Regions from separate parts of the Lysinibacillus sp. CNPSo 3705 genome, predicted to be linked through region 2. Evidence: a T-box and tRNA genes for the amino acid it is inferred to sense, from the RefSeq annotation. Region 2 holds a T-box; the other holds one or more tRNA genes.
What was found. The T-box of region 2 lies ahead of serS (serine--tRNA ligase). A T-box ahead of a tRNA ligase gene usually reads a tRNA of that ligase, here a tRNA-Ser.
Positions count from the first base shown of each region.

Region 1: it has a tRNA-Ser gene. The T-box ahead of serS (serine--tRNA ligase) is inferred to sense a tRNA for this amino acid. The anticodon was not compared.

Region 1 covers NZ_JAQZSD010000108.1:528-8,887, reverse strand. The annotation lists gene PVA17_RS23825 (YaaL family protein) at 99-314, opposite strand; gene recR (recombination mediator RecR) at 328-924, opposite strand; gene PVA17_RS23815 (YbaB/EbfC family nucleoid-associated protein) at 936-1,250, opposite strand; gene dnaX (DNA polymerase III subunit gamma/tau) at 1,272-3,062, opposite strand; RNA gene ffs (signal recognition particle sRNA large type) at 3,314-3,581, opposite strand; tRNA gene PVA17_RS23800 (tRNA-Ser) at 4,074-4,166, shown strand; gene PVA17_RS23795 (ATP-binding protein) at 4,458-5,720, shown strand; gene PVA17_RS23790 (response regulator) at 5,721-6,599, shown strand; gene PVA17_RS23785 (cation:dicarboxylate symporter family transporter) at 6,691-7,965, shown strand; gene PVA17_RS23780 (RraA family protein) at 8,014-8,360, opposite strand, start outside.
Region 2 covers NZ_JAQZSD010000068.1:3,780-19,643, reverse strand. The annotation lists gene PVA17_RS20905 (D-alanyl-D-alanine carboxypeptidase family protein) at 86-1,417, shown strand; gene asnB (asparagine synthase (glutamine-hydrolyzing)) at 1,520-3,358, shown strand; gene pdxR (MocR-like pyridoxine biosynthesis transcription factor PdxR) at 3,384-4,808, opposite strand; gene pdxS (pyridoxal 5'-phosphate synthase lyase subunit PdxS) at 4,914-5,798, shown strand; gene pdxT (pyridoxal 5'-phosphate synthase glutaminase subunit PdxT) at 5,800-6,363, shown strand; T-box leader at 6,413-6,636, shown strand; gene serS (serine--tRNA ligase) at 6,707-7,987, shown strand; gene PVA17_RS20875 (TM2 domain-containing protein) at 8,075-8,317, opposite strand; gene PVA17_RS20870 (SPFH domain-containing protein) at 8,571-9,710, opposite strand; gene tadA (tRNA adenosine(34) deaminase TadA) at 9,979-10,497, opposite strand; gene PVA17_RS20860 (ArsR/SmtB family transcription factor) at 10,651-10,986, shown strand; gene PVA17_RS20855 (cation diffusion facilitator family transporter) at 11,006-11,959, shown strand; gene PVA17_RS20850 (metal-sensitive transcriptional regulator) at 12,037-12,369, shown strand; gene copZ (copper chaperone CopZ) at 12,427-12,633, shown strand; gene PVA17_RS20840 (heavy metal translocating P-type ATPase) at 12,715-15,126, shown strand; gene PVA17_RS20835 (MFS transporter) at 15,141-15,864, shown strand, end outside.

The DNA of each region.
Region 1 (8,360 bases), on a different contig from region 2:
ATTATGAAAGTTTATGTTTCCTGTTTTGCTTCTATGAGTATTATTTATACCTATGCATTAACTTATTTTTAGCGATGCTGAAATAAGTTTAAAAACTATTATTTAATTAATACTCTACGAATTCTAGCTTCCTTGAATAAATAAAAATGTATACTCTCCGCTGCTTTTCGTTGAGCAATTACTTCTAAATCATAGTCATCTAGTAGTTCTTCAATTATCTTCGCCTGCTGCAAATCCTCTTTTGTTCCTTTTATAAGATTCACAAGCTTGTCATCGAATTCTTTTTTTAATTTTCCCTTACTGCGGAAGAACATATTAATCCCTCACTCACAATTCTCGGCGACCTTCCATTGCCTTCGATAACGTTACTTCATCTGCATATTCTAAATCTCCACCTACTGGTAGTCCGTGAGCGATCCGTGTTGTTCGAATACCAGATGGCTTCACTAGACGAGAAATATACATAGCTGTTGCCTCTCCCTCAATCGTTGAATTCGTAGCTAAAATAAGTTCTTGAACATTCTCATCTTGCAAACGAACTAGTAGGGACGCGACATTTATATCCTCTGGACCAATACCATCCATAGGTGAAATAGCTCCCTGCAATACATGATACATACCATTGAAATCGCGCATTTTTTCCATCGCAATTACATCTTTTGTATCTTGGACAACACAAATAATAGAATGATTTCTTTGTTTGTCTGTACAAATATGACATGGATCTACATCAGTTATGTTGCCACATACGGAACAGTAGCTTAAATTTCGCTTCGCATCAATTAATGCCTTTGAAAAGGATAAAACGTCATCCTCTTTCATTGTTAACACAAAAAACGCCAGACGAGCCGCGGTTTTCGGCCCGATACCTGGCAATTTCATAAAACTATCAATCAGTTTCGATATTGGTTCTGGGTAGTACATTTATTTACCTCCTAGAACGGAAGATTCATGCCTTGAGTGAATTTACCCATTGTTGCATTCGTTTTTTCATCTACTTTTTTCAGTGCTTCATTTGTAGCAACAACGATTAAATCTTGTAGCATTTCGATATCGTCTGGATCTACTACTGATGGATCAAGATTTACTTCTACAATTTCACGTTGACCAGTTACAGTTACTTTCACCATACCGCCACCAGCTGCACCTTCAAATTGCTCTGCATTTAAAGCCTCTTGAGCCTCCATCATTTCCTTTTGCATTTTTTGCATTTTTTTCATCATACCTTGCATATTTCCCATTCCACGCATAAACATATTCCTCCTAAATGATTAATCTTCAACAATCTCAATAAAATCTTTACCAAACAGCTTTTCCGCTTCCGTTACAAGTGGATCTTGTGACGCAAGTGGTTGAGCATCATCGATAAACGGCCCTTCCGACATATCTACCGGAGGTGGTTCTAATAATTCCATTTCATGATCAGTTTCATCCTGAGAAGATTTTTTCTGCTGCTGTAAGCCATGATCACGAATAAACTCTTCACGTAATTTTAACCAAGCCTCTTCTGGCGTACAAAGCATTTCGTACATAGTACCAGTTTGCCCTGCAATTAATTGTGTGAATTGAGCTTTTAGGGATTGATTATCAGCAACCATTTGACAATGAATATCATACTTGAATTTTAACACAAAAGCACTTGAAGATGCCGCAACAGGTTCAGCCTCTGCCAAAAGAGCTGATTGAGATTTTTGCATTTGACTTAATGCCTGTGCCCAAACTGATTTAATACGTTGCACATCTTGCTTTGTAGCATCCTTTAGTATCTCTTGAATACGGCCTGTTGGTGCTTTATAGCCATTCGGACTTTTTGCTCGCGGGCGCTGTTCTTTTGGTGTTTGCGCCGTTTGCATAGGAGCACCAGCTTGTAATTGAGCTGATAGTTGTTGCACCATCTGCTCAAGCGCCACAATTTTTTGGGCGAGCTCCGGGCTCATAGCTACCTCGCCTGAAGTGGTAGTCTGACCAACTGCACCACCCGAAAACTGCACCATTTTAAGTAATGCTGTTTCCAAATAAATCTTAGTATGGTGGGAGAATCGCATTTCTTGCTGTGTTTTGGCTAAAATATCAATGTAGCCATATAGCAAATCCGGTGCAAAATCATGCGCTAATGTAAACACTCGCTCCTCTGGTGATACTAGTTCTAATAATTCGGCCAAATCTTCACTTGTTTGCAGTAATAATAAATCTCGGAAAAATGTAATTAAGTCCTCAGAAAGGCGAAGAGGATCTTTCCCATCCGCAATAAGTTGTTCTAATAACGCAAGCATTTGCGCGACATCTTTTACTTTAAGAGCTTCTGCTAACTCATAGAAAACTTCCTGACTAATAGAACCTGTCACAAGCAATGTATCCTCAAGCTTCAACTTTTCTCCACTAAAGGATACAACCTGATCTAATAGGCTTAAAGCATCACGCATACCACCCGCTGCTGATTGTGCGATTACCTTTAAACCTTGTTCCTCAAACGGTAACTCAATATCTTCTAATACAACTTTCATGCGCTCAATAATATCACTGGTCGAAAGACGCTTGAAATCAAAGCGCTGACATCGCGAAATAATCGTTGCGGGCAATTTATGAGGCTCTGTCGTTGCTAAAATAAATACAGCATGTGAAGGTGGTTCTTCTAACGTCTTTAAAAGGGCATTGAAAGCACTTGTAGAAAGCATATGCACTTCATCAATGATATACACTTTAAATCTGCTACTCGCAGGAGCAAATCGAACTTTCTCAATGATGTCTCGTATTTCTTCAACGCGTGAATTAGACGCCGCGTCAAATTCAATAACATCTGGGTGAGAACCGTCTGTAATGCTTAAACAAGTAGCACATTCATTACAAGGCTCTTTTGATGGTGCATGCTCACAATTTAAAGCTTTTGCAAAAATTTTAGCTGTACTTGTTTTCCCGGTACCACGTGGGCCAGAAAATAAATAAGCATGTGTTGTTTTATTCGCTAGGAGAGCATTTTGTAGCGTTCTTTTGACATGTGCTTGACCAGACATTTCTCGGAATGATTGCGGTCGATACACACGATAAAATGCTTGATACGTCAATGGATTCCTCTCCTCTTCTTTATTATATAGAATAGTTCTATTATAGCATTTACCTCATTATTTATAAAATAGTGTCATCGTTTTTCTAAAGCTTCGGGACAATTCTTTCACTTTCTGTAGGTCCGCCGTACAATTTATAACTTTCTTAAACGTGTTGGTGATTAACCTTCCATCCCTAAAAATATTATAAAATCATAAAAAAAACGCATCCGCCTTTTATAGACGGATACGTTTGAATTGGCAATTTAATGCCGTGCACCTTTCTTCGACAGCCGCACATAAGCGTTACTCTTGTCGTTAGCTCAGATTAGGCAACCCCGCGGCACATGAATAAGACCACTTAATGCTGCTTCCTTCCGGACCTGACATGGTTCATGGGTATCCATTGCGCAGGACCCAATCGTCAACACTACGTGCAAAAGGCAGACCAAACAATACGGACAGCCTCTAAAAAGGAATTCAGTCTCGCTAGAGCGGATTGCGAGTTACAGGACACCGCTACCTTCCCACCTAGCACGGCAATAACTAGTATACTGACTGTTTTCATAAATTGCAACTTAATATGCATAATATTTGTTTGGAACATTCTGTCTGCATTGTAAATAAGAAATTATTAATCCGTTATGCCTCGGCATAATTGTAGCTGTTTACCTTGCTTTCACGCCAATAAACAATGCCTCTGGAATTGGCTTTGTACTTAGATCTGCATGAGGGCCGACACGATGTCGGTCATTTCGGTAATGCCATAGGACGTGGCGTTTTTATCGATCCAGATCAGTTAGCTTTATTTCACGGATGCGATAATTTAAGCTAATATCCTATAAGAACTACATTACGATTCTATGATAGCCATTGAAAAGTGACTTAGTACCGCATTCATTTCCCTTCTATAAAGTTGAGCGACTTCTGTATCTAAAGAAAAAAGTTAAAAAAAATAAAAAATCTGTTGACTTAAATTTTGAAATATGATAAATTAAATCTTGTCGATAAGACAACGTAACAAAACAATATGGAGGTATACCCAAGTCTGGCTGAAGGGATCGGTCTTGAAAACCGACAGGCGGGTAACACCGCGCGGGGGTTCGAATCCCTCTACCTCCTCCATTTTTAAAATACCGACTACGAATGTAGCCGTTTTTTTTGCTTGAAAATTATAGTAACATTTATTAGATGCCACTTCCACTTAGGTTGTGGTATTTTTTTATTGTAAATTAAGATGTTATAACTATGAAAAAATCTATAGCATTATTTCATCTAGACCAATGCACTTTCATTCAAAAACTACTTTTCGCCCAACGCAATATGAAAAGTAGTGGTACAATTACATTTTATTTCAAACACGCAAACGAGCTTTTTAGCATAATGCTCGTTAATATTATTAGGGAGGATTTTTTTATGCACTCGAAGTTTTACATATCTCGTGCTTCCCTCACTTGGGTTTTAACAATCGCTCTGTTAACTGCTATTGGTAGTGAAATTAAAATAATGCCTTTCGCTGATACACCTTTTCGTTTCGGATTAGGAAGTATTATTTTCTTTTTGTGTACTCTACTAAGACCTACACCGATCATTTTTGCTGGATTTACTACGAGTATCGTGACAACCATTTTTCGAGTTATCATTAATTACACTTTACATGATGTTCCAGTAGCCGATAGTTTACTAATACATTTACCTGCCGCCGCCTTTTATATAATGTTTGCAGTATGCCTACAAATTCTAAGCATTCATCAATATAGAGAAAAACCATTATTGCTTGGATTGCTAGTTGCATTTAGTGAAGTATTCAGTAATTTAGTGGAACAACTATTTCGTTTTTTTATAAATTCTTATACGTTTTTATTTCTTCATGATTTACTTATTTTATTAGCAGTTGCTTTATTACGTAGCTTTTTTGTTGTTGGTATTTATAGTTCTATTTTAATTGCTGAGCAAAAAAAACGTGTTCAAGAAATGCTTACGATCGGCTCAGATTTATATGTTGAGGCACTTTATTTAAAAAAATCGATGAACGATATAGAAGCCATAACAATCAATGGGTTTGAATTATATCGACAATTAAAATCGCTAGGTTATCATGCAGAAAGTTTACAGGCACTTCATATTGCCCAGGAAATTCATGAAGTGAAGAAGGATTCACAACGCATTTATGCAGGTATTTCTAAAATTGTTGGTGAAAAGAGCTTTGGCTCCCTTAGATTGTCAGAATTATTACATTATATCGAAGATGGGAACAGTAAGTACGCTAATTTTCTCGGGAAAGAAATTGAAATTAACCTAAATATTGAAATCGATTTTCAAACGAAGGAACATATTGCATTACTTGCACTTTTGAATAATTTAACAGCTAATGCTATAGAAGCAATTGAAAATCAAGGTATCATTTCTATTGCCATTCAACAGCAACAGGATGATACTGTAATAACAGTATGTGATAACGGGAAGGGCATTCCACAAAATAATCTCTCTATTATTTTTGAACCTGGATACACTACAAAATACAATGTAGACGGTGTCGCAGCAACAGGTATTGGTCTTTCACATGTTGCTGAATTAGTAAATAAATTAAATGGCTCAATAACCGTTGAATCAAATACTCAAAACACGATGTTTAAAATTACAGTTCCTACGCAAACTATTCAAACGGGAGAGACTTAAATGAGGTATTTTATTGTAGATGATGATCGCGCAAGTCGGGTCATGTTAAAACAAATTATTGAAGATAGTGGCTTAGGCACAGTTATTGGTGAAGCACGTAATGGTGAGGACGCCATTCCACAAATTTTAATGACACAACCTGAATTTGTGTTGATTGATTTACTCATGCCCAAGCTTGATGGAATAGCAACAGTCGAACACCTTATTCAAAATCGTTTTGAAGGACAATTTGTCATGATTTCTCAAGTTGTGAATAAGGAAATGGTTGGTGAGGCATATAAGCAAGGTATAGATTTCTTTATTCATAAACCGATAAACCGTATTGAGGTTGAAAATGTTTTACGTAAAACAACTGAACAATTTCGCCTAAAAAATTCATTGCTTATTATCCGCCAATCCCTTACAAATATTGATCTAAGTGAACAAATAAATCATAAAGCAACGTCACGCGATCATATTCAATCTATCTTAAATGATATGGGTATCGTTGGTGAGATTGGAAGCGAAGATATTATAGCTATCATTGAAACATTACTTGCGCATCAGCACAAAATTGCACCACTTCCACCATTAAAGGAGCTTTATGAGGAGGTTGCAGTTGTCACAAAGGCTACACCAGATGAAATTTTGAAGGAAAGTAAAGCCATTGAACAGCGGGTGCGCCGTACTATATTAGCAGCGATGATAAATCTCGCCAATTTAGGTGTCGTAGATTATACCAACTCCGAATTTGAATATTATGCACCTCGATACTTTGACTTTAAAGAAATTCGTCATCTGATGACGCAGATAGAAGATCACGGAAATCGTAAAGCAAAGGTTAATATTAAGAAGTTTATTCAGGTGTTATATTCAGACATTTTAACTAAAGTAAATTAATTTTCTCGGATTTTGTCGGATTTCATAAGTCCTCTGTATTATTAAAGTAAGGCAAGTCCTAAAAATTTTAATATTAGGAGGTACTAAGGTTTTGAAGAAGAAATTTAGAATCAGTTTAGCCACTCAAATTTTAGTCGGTTTGATTTTAGGGATTATTATTGGTGGTATTTTTTACGGAAACCCCAAAATTGAAACATATCTACAACCTTTAGGTGATATTTTCCTTCATCTAATTAAAATGATTGTTGTACCGATTATTATTTCAACTTTAATCGTTGGTGTTGCTGGTACTGGAGATATGAAACAGCTTGGACGATTAGGCGGAAAATCGCTTATTTACTTCGAGATTATTACAACAGTAGCAATTGTCATTGGTTTACTTTCCGCAAACTTATTCCAACCAGGCGCGGGTATAAACATGAACGAGCTCTCTCAAGGAGATATTTCAAAATACGTTGCCACTACAGAAGAAGTACAGCATGAGGGACCATTTGATATTATTGTAGGCATTGTACCAACAAATATCGTTCAGGCAATGTCTGAAGGTAATATGCTTGCGATCATCTTCTTCTCAGTTATTTTTGGTTTAGGGGTTGCTGCCATTGGCGAACGAGGAAGACCAGTATTAGACTTCTTCCAAGGGGTAGCAGATACGATGTTCTGGGTAACTAACCTCGTAATGAAATTCGCTCCAATTGGGGTATTTGGTTTAATTGGTGTAACCGTTTCCAAATATGGATTCGCTTCCCTAATACCACTTGGTAAACTCGCTATACTTGTTTATGCAACAATGCTATTCTTTATCTTTGTCGTTCTTGGTCTTGTGGCCAAATTTACAGGTATCAGTATCTTCTTCTTAATTAAAGTACTAAAAGATGAGCTGATTTTAGCGTTCTCAACAGCAAGTTCTGAAGCTGTGTTACCGCGAATTATGATGAAAATGGAGAAACTAGGTGCTCCTAAGGATATCGTATCCTTTGTTATTCCAACCGGTTATTCCTTTAACTTAGATGGTTCTACACTGTACCAAGCTATTGCTGCATTATTTATTGCTCAAATGTACGGTATTCACCTAAGCATTGGTGAACAAATTACGTTAATGCTTGTATTAATGGTTACATCTAAAGGGATTGCAGGTGTTCCAGGAGTATCATTCGTTGTGCTTCTAGCAACATTAGGTACTGTCGGCATTCCAATTGAAGGTTTAGCATTTATCGCAGGTATCGATCGTATTCTCGATATGGGACGTACAGTCGTTAACGTAATTGGTAACTCACTTGCATCTTTAGTTATGGCGAAATGGGAAGGCCGTTTCGATTCAGAGAAAATGAAAAATTACTTTAATGAAAATAAAAATTTAGCATAAAAATTAAAAAAATCCTCACGATGTATGGATGGCATCGTGAGGGTTTTTTTATTTTTGATCACTTAATACTTTATCTAAATAGTTAATAATAGATTCTTTTCCATTTGCAAGTGCCTCTTGAGCACGTACGTCATCTTTTTCAAGCTTTACCTCAGCGGCTGCCACAATACGCTCTGCATCTTCCAGTGGCACGACAACGACACCGTCCACATCCCCAATAATATAATCACCGGGGCGAACAGAAACGCCTCCAATAGCAATAGGAACATTTACTTGGCCACCGCCGTTTTTATTGCCAGCTGCTACCGTTGTGCCCAGTGAAAATACGGGAAAGTCTAGTTCACGAATAGCTGCCATATCACGAATAACACCATCAACGACAAAGCCCTGTACAC
Region 2 (15,864 bases):
ATTTTTTTATGATAGAGAGTGCGCACGGACATTACTATATATGATAAAATGTCGAGGACAAGATTATTTTTTGGAGGGCTTTAGGGTGAAAAAGACAATAAACACTGTCATTCGCTTACTCCTAATTCCTGTTTTGTTATTTAGTGTTTTAGCAGGTATTCCTGCGAAGGCACATGCAGAATCAGATTTAGGACTACATGTGGATGCTGCGATTTTAATTGACGCAGATTCAGGAAAAATTTTATATGAACAAAATGCTGATACTGCACTAGGTATTGCGAGTATGACAAAAATGATGACTGAATACCTGTTATTGGATGCAATTGATGCAGGTACAGTTAAATGGGATCAAGAATATCACGTAACTGATTATACGTATAAATTGTCCCAAAACCGTGCGTTAAGTAATGTACCATTGCGTAGAGATGGAACTTACACTATTCGCGAATTATATGAAGCTATGGCTATTTACTCTGCAAACGCTGCAACAGTGGCGATAGCAGAAACAGTTGCAGGTACTGAAACTGAGTTTATAAAGCTAATGAATAAAAAAGCCGAAGAGCTTGGTCTTAAAGGCTATAAATTCGTAAACTCTACTGGTCTTAATAATGCAGATTTATTTGGTATGCAGCCAGCTGGTACTGGACCAAGTGATGAAAACGTAATGCCTGCTAAATCTGTAGCTAAATTAGCATATCATTTACTAAAAGATCATCCGGATGTATTAAAAACGTCTAAAATTGCAAAAAAGACGTTCCGTGAAGGTACAAAAGATGCAATTAACATGGAAAACTGGAACTTTATGTTGCCGGGATTGGTGTTCCAATATGAAGGCGTTGACGGATTAAAAACAGGTACAACAGACTTTGCTGGACATTGCTTTACAGGTACAGCAGAGCGCAATGGTACACGTTTAATTTCTGTTGTTATGAAAGCTGTAGATACAAAAGGACAGGGCTCAAGAAAAGCACGCTTCGATGAAACAGCTAAATTGCTTAACTATGGTTTCTCACAATTCTCGAAACAAGAAATTATTCCAGCTAACTATAAGTTTAAAGATGAAGAAACAGTAAAGGTTACGAAAGGTAAAGAAAACAAAGTAGCGATTGCTGTTAAAGAACCAGTTTCATTTATGGTCAAGTCATCTGAGAAAGATTTATATAAACCTAAACTAGTATTAGATAAAAAGAGTCTTGAAGCAGAGGTTAAGAAGGATACAGTTGTCGGGAAGGTAGTTATTGAGCGCTCAGAGGGCACAGATTACGGTTTTATTGACGGTAAGGGCCTTAAAGCCGATGTTGTTACAACAGAGGCTGTGGAGCGTGCTGGTGGTATCTCATTATTCTTCCAAGGTATTGGTAGCTTCTTCGGAAACTTATGGAGTGGCATTACTGACTTTGTTGGTGGCTTATTTTAATTATTAATATAAAGAACATGTGGATGTTTTTAAAACATCACGTGTTCTTTTCACATTTTTACGCTTTCCTGCATACGCTATTAGGCGAAAGGATGTGGCTAAATGTGTGGCATTACAGGATGGGCTAGCTTTCAAAAGGATTTAAGAACAACTAATGACATTCTAAAATTAATGACGCAAACGTTAAATAAACGAGGGCCAGATGATGAAAATATTTGGTGTAGTGAGCATATTGCATTTGGCCATCGTCGGCTAGCCGTCATAGATTTAATCGGTGGGAAGCAACCGATGAAAAAAGTACATGATGGTGCAAACTATGTCATTACATATAATGGCGAGCTTTATAATACAGAAGAATTAAGGAAAGAGCTGCAACAAAGAGGGCATCTGTTTACAACACATTCAGATACGGAAGTACTATTAACTGCTTATATTGAATGGAAAGAGCAGTGTGTTGATTTTTTAAATGGAATTTTTGCTTTTGGTGTATGGGATGAACAATCACAATCTCTGTTTTTATGCCGAGACCGATTAGGTGTAAAGCCTTTATTTTACACAGAACAACAAGGCGGTTTACTTTTTGCATCCGAAGTGAAAGCATTATTAGCTCATCCATTCATTAAAACAACCGTTAATACGGAAGGGCTAGCAAATATCATGGCTGTAGGACCGTCTAGAACGCCCGGAAAGTCACCTTTTCACAATATTAATGAGTTACGTCCAGGGTATGCAATGCGTTTCTCTAGAGAGGGTATACGAGTTTGGCAGTATTGGCAGTTACAGAGTAAACATCATGAAGAATCATTAGAGGAGACAATCGATCATGTCCGTTTTTTACTTACGGATGCTATAAAACGACAGCTTGTTTCAGACGTACCAATCTGTACATTTCTCTCAGGAGGATTAGATTCCAGTATTATTACGGGAATTGCCGCTACCATGTTTGAGCAACAAAATAAAGGCAAACTTCATACGTACTCTATAGACTACGAGGATAATGAACGTTTTTTTAATCCACATGCTTTTCAAACATCCACGGACACGTATTGGATTCAAAAAATGACAGATACCTTTAGTACAACACACCACGCTGAAGAAATTTCACAGCAGCAATTAATCGATTGCTTAGTAGAATCTGTCATCGTTAGAGATTCACCAGGAATGGCAGATGTTGACTCATCGTTATTATGGTTTTGTCGAGAAATTAAACAGGATTTTACCGTTGCGCTATCAGGTGAATGTGCAGATGAAATTTTCGGTGGTTATCCATGGTTTACAGAAACGACTACAGGTTTTCCATGGATTCGTTCATTGTCTGAAAGATCAACAATGTTACAGGAGCGATGGCGTAAGAAATTAAAAGTTGAATCATATGCACAACAGGCTTATTCACAGACAATTGCTGAAGTACCTTATCTTGATGGGGAGAGTATTGAAGAAGTAAGGCAACGAGAAATGTTTTATTTGAATATGGTATGGTTTATGCAAACATTGCTGGAACGAAAAGACCGTATGAGCATGGGGGCGAGTCTTGAAGTCCGTGTGCCGTTTGCAGATCATCGTCTTGTAGAATATACGTGGAATATTCCTTGGGAAATGAAAAATTTAGACGGTATGGAAAAGGGTTTACTTCGTAAAGCAATGCAGCATTTATTGCCAGAAGAAGTTTTATATCGGAAAAAGAACCCGTATCCTAAAACGTATCATCCAGTTTATACAGCGGGCGTTCAAAAATGGCTCAGAGGCATAATGGAAGACAAAAATTCAATTCTGCATGAATTATTTGAACGACAGAAACTAATAGAGCTCATTGAATCGGGTGGTAGTTCTTTCAAAGTTCCTTGGTATGGACAATTAATGGCAGGTCCACAGCTTTTAGCTTATCTGGGTCAAATTCATACATGGTTTGAGCTTTATAATATTCAGCTAATAGAATCATAATATCGAAGAAAAACCAGTCAACCTTTTAATGTGAGGTTGATTGGTTTTTTTTCTGTATAGCCCAACAGTGCATTAGCTTTTCGATAGAAGGTTCAATTTCATGCACAGGTATGCCTCCAAAGCCTAGTAAAAATTGAGCTTTTGAGGGTGAGGAGTGATCCAAGCGATAATCAGAGAGTGGATAGATTCTGATTTCTGCATTGGAAGCAAGCTGCTGTAATTGCTTTTCTGACAAAGTATGTTGTACATCGAGTAAAATATGCATGCCTGCTTGCTCACCAGTGATGTTAATTTGATTAGAATAGTTTTCTAAAATAGAAGTAAGTTTTTCATGCTTTTTTCGATAAATCTTTCGCATGCGATTTAAATGCTTAGCAAAATGGCCGTCACGCATAAAATTAGCTACAATATGTTGATCGAAACGAGGTACTGTTGATGAATAGTAATTAAAGACATCATTATAAGCAGCAAGTAATTTTGGTGGAAGTACAAAATAAGCGACGCGCAAGGATGGCATTAATGATTTTGTAAATGTACTCATATAAATTACTTTATCATTTCGATCTAATGCATGAAGTGCAGGAATTGGTTTTCCAGTATAACGAAATTCAGAATCATAATCATCTTCAATAATGTATCGAGAGGAGCTTTGTGAGGCCCAATTTAAAGCTTGAGCACGTCTTGTAGCCGATAATACTGCTCCTGTAGGGAATTGGTGAGATGGCGTGATATAAACAACGTCGGCACTAGTTTTTTCGAGCTCATGAATGACAATTCCTTCATCATCGACCGCAATTGGATAAACCTTTCGCTTATGTTGGGAAAACATACGATGCACAGCTGGATATCCAGGGTTTTCAAGGGCAAAATAAGTATTGTCACTAAAGAGGCGCAAAATCATTGGTAGAAGCTGTTCTGTTCCTGAACCGATGACAATCTGCTCGGGACTACAAACAACTCCGCGTGATTGAAATAAATAATTAGCAATCTCTGTTCGCAAAGATAGTTCCCCTTGAGGCTCACCTGTTAATAATAATTCCTTTGAGGCATCATCAAAGAGCTCTTTCGCATATTTTCGCCATGTTTGAAAAGGGAAGGCATCAATATCGATGGAACCAGGATTAAAATCTATTTTGTACGATTTTTTCTTAGGTTGTTCGTTTAAGGAAGTTATTGTGTCCTGCTGAATATACGGAAGCTCGTCAATTTCCTCTACAAAATAACCGACACGGGATTTAGACATAATATACCCTTCAGCAAGGAGCTGTGCATAGGCAATTTCAATTGTCGTTTGTGAAATATTCAAAAAATCGGCTAATTTTCTTTTTGATGGTAATTTTTCTCCTACTGCTATTTTCTTTGTAATAATAGCTTCTTTAATGCCGCTATAAAGCTGATCGTAGAGCGGTTTTTCACCATTTTTTTCTAGCTGGAATAAGAGCATGTCCATGTGCATTAATTCTCCTGACCTTACGATTATTTTATAAACTGGATATTTTTATATGGTCAATTTCAATTATACTAAATTTCATCATAAAGGTGGAGGTTAGAAATCATGAAACAAACAGGTACAGAATTAGTGAAGCGCGGGATGGCGGAAATGCAAAAGGGTGGCGTCATTATGGATGTTATTAATGCAGAGCAGGCGAAAATTGCAGAAGCGGCAGGAGCTGTAGCTGTTATGGCATTAGAGCGAGTACCATCAGACATTCGCAAGGCGGGTGGTGTTGCACGTATGGCTGATCCTCGTATTGTCGAGGAGGTACTGGGGGCAGTATCTATTCCTGTAATGGCTAAGGCACGTATTGGACATATTGTAGAAGCAAGAGTGTTAGAAGCAATGGGTGTCGATTATATTGATGAAAGTGAAGTATTAACGCCAGCAGATGAAGAGTTTCATTTATTAAAAAGTGATTACACAGTGCCCTTTGTTTGTGGGTGTCGCGATTTAGGCGAAGCTGCTCGACGCATTGGTGAGGGAGCTTCTATGCTACGAACGAAGGGGGAACCAGGGACAGGTAATATTGTTGAGGCAGTTCGTCATATGCGTAAAGTGAATGCGCAAGTACGTAAGGTAGTTGGTATGACAGAGGATGAATTAATGACCGAGGCTAAATTGCTCGGAGCTCCTTTTGAATTATTAAGAGAAATTAAGCGTCTTGGCCGTTTACCAGTAGTGAATTTCGCAGCAGGTGGCGTTGCTACGCCAGCGGATGCAGCATTAATGATGGAGCTTGGAGCAGACGGTGTATTTGTTGGTTCTGGTATTTTTAAATCAGAGAACCCAGAGAAATTTGCTCGTGCAATTGTTGAGGCTACAACGCATTATAAGGACTATAAGTTAATTGCTGAAATTTCAAAAGAGCTAGGTGTTCCGATGAAAGGCATCGATATTGCACAGCTTAGTCAAAATGAGCGTATGCAAGAGCGAGGCTGGTAAGATGAAGCGAATCGGTGTTTTAGCATTACAGGGGGCGGTAAGAGAGCATGTGCAAATGTTAGAGTCTCTTGGATGCGAAACGGTGTTAGTAAAACAAAGTGCTGATTTAGAGAAGCTTGATGGACTTGTTTTGCCTGGTGGAGAAAGTACAACGATGCGGAAATTGCTGAATCGCTATGAGCTATTGGAGCCAATTCGCACACTTGCAAAGCAAGGTTTACCGATGTTTGGAACATGTGCAGGATTGATTTTATTAGCAAAGGAATTAGTGGATTATGAGTCACATTTAGCAGTAATGGATGTGGTAGTTGCACGGAATTCCTATGGACGTCAGGTAGATAGCTTTGAAGTGAAGCTCGACATACCGGAAATAGGTGCTGCTATTCCGGCGATCTTTATACGAGCGCCACATATTGTTTCCGTAGGTGAAGGTGTTGAAATATTAGCGGAGCATGAAGGCAAGATCGTGTTAGCAAGAGACGACCATTTCTTAGGATGTTCCTTCCATCCAGAATTAACGTCAGATGCACGAATTCTTGAATATTTTGTATCTTCTATGGTATGACTTGCAAATTTTCACTTCATATAGTACAGTATGGATAAAATTTAAATAACTGAACACGATGATGGGAAGTAGTAGCAAGCACGTTTTTTTTAGAGAGTCAGCGGGTGGTGGAAGCTGATAAAAGCACTTGTGAATCCGTCCTGGAGTTGCGCAGTCGAAGTGAATGAAGTAGGCTGTCGCCGGCTGAAATGCCGTTATGAAATAAGTGGATTAGGCAAAGTACAATGTGTCTAGTCAATTAGGGTGGCAACGCGGGTAGCTCTCGTCCCTTTTGGGGATGAGGGCTTTTTTGTGTTTTTACTAACTATTTTCCCATCATTAACAATCTACTGGAGGTATGACGATGTTAGATATTAAACGCGTGCGCGACAATTTCGCGGAAATTAAAGAAATGCTATTAACACGTAATGAGGATTTAGGAAACTTAGACGATTTTGAACAGTTAGATGCAAAGCGTCGTGAATTAATTGCAAAAACAGAAGAGCTTAAAGCTGAGCGCAATAAAGTATCTGAGCAAATTTCTATTATGAAGTGCAATAAAGAAAATGCGGATGAAGTTATTGCACGTATGCGTCAAGTTGGCGATGAAATTAAAGAGCTAGATGTTCAATTAAATGATGTAGAAGAACGCTTTAAAGATATGATGATGCGTTTACCAAACGTTCCACATGAATCTGTACCAGTTGGCACAACAGAGGATGATAATGTAGAGGAATATACTTGGGGTGAGATTCCAACATTTGATTTCGACATCAAAGCACACTGGGATATCGCTACGGATTTACAAATTGTGGACTTTGAACGTGGTGCAAAAGTGACGGGTAGTCGTTTCTTATTCTATCGTGGTCTTGGCGCTCGTTTAGAACGTGCATTAATGACGTTTATGATGGACTTACATGCAGAAGAGCATGGCTATGAAGAAATGCTACCACCTGTAATTGTCAATCGTGATAGCTTAACAGGGACAGGGCAACTACCTAAATTTGAGGAAGATGTCTTTAAATTAGATGACACAGATTATTTCATGATTCCAACAGCAGAAGTACCTGTGACAAACTTCTATCGTGATGAAATTTTACCAGCTGAAGCATTACCACATGGCTTTGCAGCATATAGTGCATGCTTCCGTTCAGAAGCAGGTTCTGCAGGTCGCGATACACGTGGTTTAATTCGCCAACACCAATTCAACAAAGTAGAATTAGTACGCTTTGTAAAACCAGAAGAATCTTATGAACAGCTAGAACTATTAACAGGTCATGCAGAAAAAGTACTGCAATTATTAGGATTACCATACCGCAAACTAAAAATGTGTACAGCTGATTTAGGCTTTACTGCAGCGAAAAAGTACGATTTAGAAGTGTGGATTCCAGCTCAAAATATGTACCGCGAAATCTCTTCATGCTCTAACTTTGAAGATTTCCAAGCACGCCGAGCAAATATTCGCTTCCGTCGTGAGCCAAATGCAAAACCAGAGTATGTACACACATTAAATGGCTCAGGTCTTGCAATCGGCCGTACAGTAGCAGCAATCCTAGAAAACTATCAACAAGCTGATGGAAGCGTAGTGATTCCTGAAGTATTAAGACCATATATGGGCGGAAAAGAAGTAATCGCTCCAAAGTAAACCGAGTCGAAAACAAAGCGGCTAAAAGAAAAAGCTACTGTTGAAAATATCTAATCTCAACAGTAGCTTTTCTTTTTTAAAAGTAGGTTAGCGAGGTCGAACTCGATGTTTCACAGAGAAGTTATGTTCGTTAGAAAGCAAGTAAATAACGCCCTCTATAAAGCCTATAAGGGCCGGAATATATGTCCAGAAGAAGATGAGATACAATATACCTTGTCCAATTTTCCCTAAGTAAAATTTATGGATTCCGATTCCACCTAAAAAGATAGCTAGTACCCCTGCGACTGTTTTATTTTTTATAGGCCAAGAAGGATCGATGCCATCATACATAGGAGCTGAATATTGGGGCTGTGTTTGATATACAGGCTGTGATTGCTGTTGATAAACCGGTTGTTGCACAATTTGCTGTTCTTTGTGGAAATTGAATTTTTCACCACAATATTTACATTGAGCTAATGTAACATCAGCCGCTGCTCCACATTGTGGACATTCGATATTTTTCATGTCAATATCTCCTAATCAATGATATTTGTTTAATTTACATTTTCCGATGTATTGTTTTCAACTACACTGTTATGATTATCTATTGAATTGATTCGACTGGAGTACCGCAGTTATTACAAAATTTCGAAGTAACATCTAGTTCTTGTCCACATGAACAAACAGGCTTGTGCAAACTAGTTCCACAAGAAGAACAGAATTTTGATGATTCCTCGTTTTCACTCTGACAAGAATGACATGTAATGACCTTTAGCGTTAAATTTTCACCACATAAGTTGCAGAATTTACTAGTAGATATGATATTACCATGGCAAGAAGGACATATTTTATGTGTAACATTATTGCTAGGCTGTTGTACTTGTTGATTCATCATAGTCGCCATACCTTGCCCTACGCCTAAGCCAATTCCACTTGTAGCAAATAATCCAGCTACTCCATTGTCATTTGATGCAGCAGATTCATATATATCAAAGCTACGTTGTGTTACATAACGATTGTCACCCATAATTTCGAACTTAGCTTTATCTTGTAAAATTTCATTTATTTTATTGAAATCTTCTTCTGGGAAATTAATTGATTGAATATGGAAATGGGCCATTATAAAACCATACGCATTGAATTCTTCAGATATTTTTTCTTTTAAACTATTTGAAATATTATGAAGCTCTGTTGTTATTTCTAGTGCAGAGATTTTCTCATTAATAATTTTATTTGCAAGTTCAGTTTTTATGGATGTAATAAGAGAACCTTTAAAGTAATCTTGTACTTTTTCGAAACTAACAATATCATCTTTATTCATAGAGCCTATAACTTCTGTAAAGAATAATAAATAGTCATCAAGGCGGAGAGCCAATTGTCCAAATGCTCGTATACGTAATTTTACAAAGTATTTTGGATCAATTAGTTGAATAGGATCAGAGGTTCCCCAATATAAATCTAATTTTACCGTTAGATTTATAAAGTAGATTTCTGCTGAAAAAGGTGTATCCCCTCCATAAGCAAAATTCACAACATGGTGAAGTAATGGTAAGTTATTGGTTGTTAAAACATGTGTGCCTGAATTAAATACATCACATATTTGCCCACCCTTTACAAATATGGCTACTTGCCCTTCGTTGACGATAAGTGTGGTGCCTAACACTAGCTTTTCATTCGGATGCTTGTAGATTAACCAATCGCGTGAGCGTAAACCATCGAACTTCACTCTATCTAAAATAGGCATTAAAACATTACCTCCCTATTAATTACCTTTTAAATAAAATTATTACTAGTTATATTTTCCCTTTTCAGTTTATGCATGTCAATGGTTTAAATTTTTCTTTAGATTAGCCAGTAATGTACTTGCTAATCGCTTCTTTCATTTTTTAGATGGCATATTTAATTGTTATGAATATGTTGTCGCTATTACGACATATTTCATATATATGCTATCCCCTAATCATAAAAAAGAAGGTGCCTCCATCTGAGACACCTTCTACTCTATGTGAAGTTTAAAACTTTTCATTTTCAACAACTAAAGCTTGTCGCGCCTTTTTCTCAGCTTTTTTTCGTTGACGTAATGCTCGGAAAAAATCGGTTAAGATTTGTCCGCATTCCGCAGCTAAAATTCCTTCTGTTACTTCGCATTCATGGTTAAAGCGTGCATCGTTTAATAATCGATAAAGTGAATCTACACAGCCTGCTTTTATATCCCTTGCACCGTATACGACACGCGGCACACGAGATTGCAAAATGGCTCCTGCACACATAGGGCAAGGTTCAAGTGTCACATAGAGTGTTGTTTTTTCAAGACGCCAGCTACCTATTTTTTTACAAGCATCTTGAATAACCATTAATTCAGCATGTGTCGTTGCATTTTGTGTTGTTTCTCGTAAATTATGAGCGCGTGCAATAATCTCTCCATCATAGACAAGCACAGCTCCTATTGGCACTTCTCCAAGTAAAGCTGCTTTCTTAGCTTCTTCTAGTGCACTGTTCATAAACAATCGGTCTGTTTCAAAAATATCCACTATAATCTCTCCTTATCACTTAGTGTATCTTGCTTAATTGACAATTGCTACTATGACGTGAAGATAAAACGTTGACATTTCCAAAACAAACATTTATATTCATATATGAATACATGTTCATATATGAATATAAAAAGGTTAGGAGTAAACTAAATGGATGAAAAATTACAAAATACAGAGGTTCAGGATAACAAAGAGCAACATTTAGACGAAGAAACACTATTTGTCGTGTCTCAAACATTTAAAGCATTAAGTGATCCGACAAGAATTCGTATTTTAAATTTATTATGTACGGATGAACATTCAGTTAACGACATTGCTGAGGTTTTAGATTTAGGTCAATCAACAGTTTCACATCAATTACGTTTTTTGAAAAATTTACGGTTAGTGAAATATAGAAGAGAAGGTACAACTTTATATTATTCAACAGATGATGATCACATTATGAATTTGTTGATGCAAGCTATTGAGCATGCTACACATAACTAGATAAAATGGGGGATAAAACATGGGACATAATCATGATCACAGCCATGATCATACACATGGCGCAAACAAAAAGGTTTTAATCGTATCATTTATTATTATTACGAGTTATATGATTGTTGAAGCGCTTGGTGGCTATTTAACAAATAGTTTGGCTCTTTTATCTGATGCAGGTCATATGTTAAGTGATTCCATATCATTAGCAATAGCCTTACTTGCCTTTATTTTGGGAGAAAAGGCTGCAAGCTATAGTAAAACATACGGTTATAAACGATTTGAAATTTTAGCAGCAGTATTAAACGGTGTGATATTAATTTTGATTGCTTTATTCATTTTCTATGAAGCATTCAAACGTTTTGCCAATCCACCGGAAGTGGCAACTACAGGGATGTTGATTATTAGTACAATCGGTCTTTTAATCAATATTTTAGTCGCTTGGATTATGATGCGTGGCAGTGATACAAAAGATAATTTAAATATGCGTGGTGCTTTCTTACACGTCTTAAGTGATATGCTTGGATCTGTAGGGGCCATCGTAGCCGCATTATTAATCATGTTTTTTGGTTGGGGCTGGGCTGATCCACTTGCGAGTGTTATTGTTGCAGCATTAGTATTGAGAAGCGGCTACTATGTAACGAAGGCTGCTGTTCACGTTCTTTTGGAAGGAACGCCTTCAAACGTAGACGCTGAAGAAATTATACAAACTATTGTACAAACAGATGGTGTGCATAGCATTCACGATTTACACATTTGGACAATAACAAGCGGAACAAATGCACTTTCTTGTCATGCAGTTGTGGAAGGCCAGCTAAAAATTGCGGATAGTGAGCATATATTACGAGAAATTGAACATAATCTTGAGCATAAGGGCATAAAGCACGTAACGATTCAATTGGAAACAGTAGCACATAAGCATGATAACTCCATTTTATGTACAATAAAAAATGAGCAGTCGAATGATCACCATCATCATTAAAAAAATTAAAAATTTTCAGCTTTACATACCCTTCATGGGTATGGTAATATGAAATTGTAAGGTAGGAGGTGTATTATATGGAGGATAAAGTGAAAGAAGATGCTTGCCATACAGAGGAAGGTACTTCGTGCCGAAAAAGTCATCATCCTGAACGCGTTAAAAAGGATTTAACGACTCGTTTAAATCGCATTGAAGGTCAAATCCGAGGTATTAAAGGGATGATTGACAAAGATGTTTACTGTGATGATATTATTACGCAACTGTCTGCCACGCAGTCTGCTTTAAATAGTGTTGCAAAAATATTATTAGAAGGTCATTTAAAGGGTTGTGTAGTAGATCGCCTATCAGAAGGTGATGATGCAGTGTTAGATGAATTAGTAGTGACTATTCAAAAGTTAATGAAAAAGTAAATTTTTTTAAGAAATATATACCCCTATACAGTACTTAACATTAAAGGAGAGATATTTATGCAAAACGTAACTTTAAACGTACAAGGAATGTCATGTGGCCATTGTGTAAACTCAGTAGAAAAAAGTGTTGGCGCTTTAACTGGCGTTGAACAAGTAAAAGTAAACTTAGCTGAAGGTTTAGTAGATGTAGCATTTGACGAATCACAAGTATCTCTAGACCAAATTAAAGAAACGATCGATGATCAAGGCTATGACGTTAAATAATATAAATAGGGTGCTCTTGTAGCACTCTCTTATTTTCAAATAAATATACCCCCTGTTGGTATATGGAGAGGAGAAATGATGATGAGTTCGGAAATAAAAGAAGCAAATTTGCAAATTACAGGTATGACATGTGCAGCCTGTGCGACTCGTATAGAAAAAGGTTTAAATAAAATGGATGGTGTAGAACAAGCGACAGTTAATTTAGCTCTTGAAAAATCATCCATTAAATATGATCCGACAAAATTAAACGAAGAAGATTTTGAAAAGAAAATTGAAGCACTTGGTTATGGTGTCGTTAAACAAAAAACTGAATTCGATATTACAGGTATGACATGTGCGGCCTGCGCAACACGGATAGAGAAGGGTTTAAATAAACTAGCAGGTGTATCCTCTGCGAACGTAAACTTAGCACTTGAAAAAGCAACTATTGAATTTAACCCATCTGAAGTGACGATTGCAGACATTATTGCAAAGGTTGAGAAATTAGGATATGAGGCTCATCAAAAGGCAGATGAGCAAGAAACGGTGGATCATCGTGAGCTGGCCATTAAACAACAGCAGAAAAAATTTATTTTATCGGCCATTCTTTCATTACCATTACTGTGGACGATGGTAGGACATTTTTCATTTACATCATTTTTATATGTTCCTGAATTTTTAATGAATCCATGGGTGCAAATGGCGTTGGCTACGCCTGTTCAATTTATGATTGGGAAACAATTTTACGTTGGAGCCTACAAAGCTTTACGCAATGGTAGTGCCAATATGGATGTACTTGTCGTAATGGGAACATCTGCGGCGTATTTTTATAGCGTATATCAAGCGATTATTACTGCGGGGTCACATCATGCCCCTCACCTATATTTTGAAACGAGTGCCGTATTAATTACTTTAATTTTATTAGGTAAATTATTTGAGGCAAAAGCAAAGGGTCGTTCATCTGAAGCAATCAAAAAATTAATGGGCCTTCAGGCAAAAACGGCCATCGTTGTTCGTGACGGTGTAGAGAAAGAAGTATCGTTAGAAGAAGTAGTTATTGGCGATATTATTTTAGTGAAGCCTGGTGAAAAAATTCCTGTTGATGGTAAGGTGTTAGAAGGAACAACAGCTGTAGATGAATCAATGCTAACAGGGGAAAGTTTACCCGTTGATAAAAAGCAAGATGACCTATTATTTGGTTCTACTATAAATAAAAATGGCTTCATTAAAATGACGGCGACTAAAGTCGGTCGTGATACGGCCTTAGCACAAATTATTAAAGTTGTAGAAGATGCACAAGGCTCCAAAGCGCCAATCCAGCGCTTAGCAGATCAAATTTCAGGTATTTTTGTACCAATCGTTGTTGGCATTGCGCTTGTCACGTTTTTAATTTGGATTATTTGGGTGCGACCTGGTGAATTTACGCCTGCACTTGAAGTGTTAATTGCAGTTCTTGTTATCGCTTGTCCATGCGCACTTGGATTAGCAACGCCAACATCTATTATGGCGGGCTCTGGTCGTGCAGCGGAATTTGGTATTTTATTTAAAGGTGGAGAACATTTAGAGCAGACACAAAGCATCGATACAGTAGTTGTTGATAAAACAGGTACAGTGACACACGGCAAGCCAGTATTAACGGATGTTATACTAGCAGCAAATCAAGATGAAACACGCTTTTTATCGTTGATTGGTGCAGCAGAGAAGCAATCAGAGCATCCGTTAGCAGAAGCAATTGTTCAAGGGATTGTTGATCGCGGTATTAACCTAGGAGATGTTCAATTCTTTGAAGCAATACCGGGTTACGGTGTGCAAGCGACGGTCTCTGGTCAAGGCATTATCATCGGTACGCGTAAATTGATGCAACAATACGGTATTCATATAGATGCCATTCTACCATCAATGGAGCAATTAGAGAAAAACGGTAAAACGGCAATGCTAGCTGCCATTAACGGTCAGTATGCTGGCCTAGTAGCAGTTGCTGATACAGTGAAAGATACTTCCAAAGAAGCGGTAAGTCGTCTACAAGAGATGGGCATTACTGTCATTATGATGACTGGTGATAATGAACGAACAGCACAAGCAATTGGAGCAGAAGTTGGTGTGAATCATGTGATTGCCGAAGTACTTCCAGAAGGCAAAGCGAATGAAGTGAAAAAACTGCAAGCTACAGGTAAAAAAGTAGCGATGGTTGGTGATGGCATTAATGATGCCCCGGCACTTGCGACAGCTACTATTGGGATGGCGATTGGTACCGGTACAGATGTTGCTATGGAAGCAGCGGATATTACACTGATTCGCGGCGATTTAAACAGTATTGCAGATGCTATCATTATGAGTCGTAAAACAATGCGCAATATTAAACAAAACTTATTCTGGGCGTTTGCTTACAACACATTAGGTATTCCGATTGCCGCAATCGGTTTACTAGCTCCGTGGGTAGCAGGTGCAGCGATGGCCTTTAGCTCCGTATCTGTCGTTTTAAACGCACTGCGTTTGCAGCGAGTTAAATTATAAATAAGGAGATTGTTATGGTTAATAAATTGTCAGTAGCTACGGAGCATTATGTCCATTCAACAAATGCGCAACAAAAGTTATATAAGCGTACTCTCTTAATCATTCTAATGTCGCAAATATTTGGTGGGGCAGGGTTGGCAGCAGGTATTACGGTAGGAGCATTGCTAGCAAAAGATATGTTAGGAACTGAAAGCTTTGCAGGTTTACCTGCTACACTATTTACCCTTGGCTCTGCATTATCAGCTTTCATTGTCGGCCAGCTTTCACAGCGCTTAGGTAGACGCTATGGTTTATCGTTTGGATTTATAGCAGGTGGTATCGGTGCAATCGGTGTTATTATTGCAGCTAATATTAACAATATTGTGTTATTATTTTTAGCTTTATTTGTATATGGAGCTGGAACGTCTACAAATTTACAAGCACGTTATGCGGGAACAGATTTGGCAAATGAAAAACAACGTGCAACAGCTACAAGTATAGCGATGGTAGCTACAACGTTCGGAGCAGTTGCAGGCCCTAATTTAGTTACACCTATGGGGGAAGTTGCAAAAGCACTCAATATGCCTGCATTAGTAGGCCCATTTATTTTAGCTGCTGTTGCGTATATTTTAGCAGGCCTTACGTTATTTGTTTTTCTTCGTCCAGATCCATTATTAATTGCAAAAGCCATTGCTGCCGAGCAATATAAGCAACAAAGTAAAATAGCTGAAACGTCTACTACAACAAATAGTCGTGTAA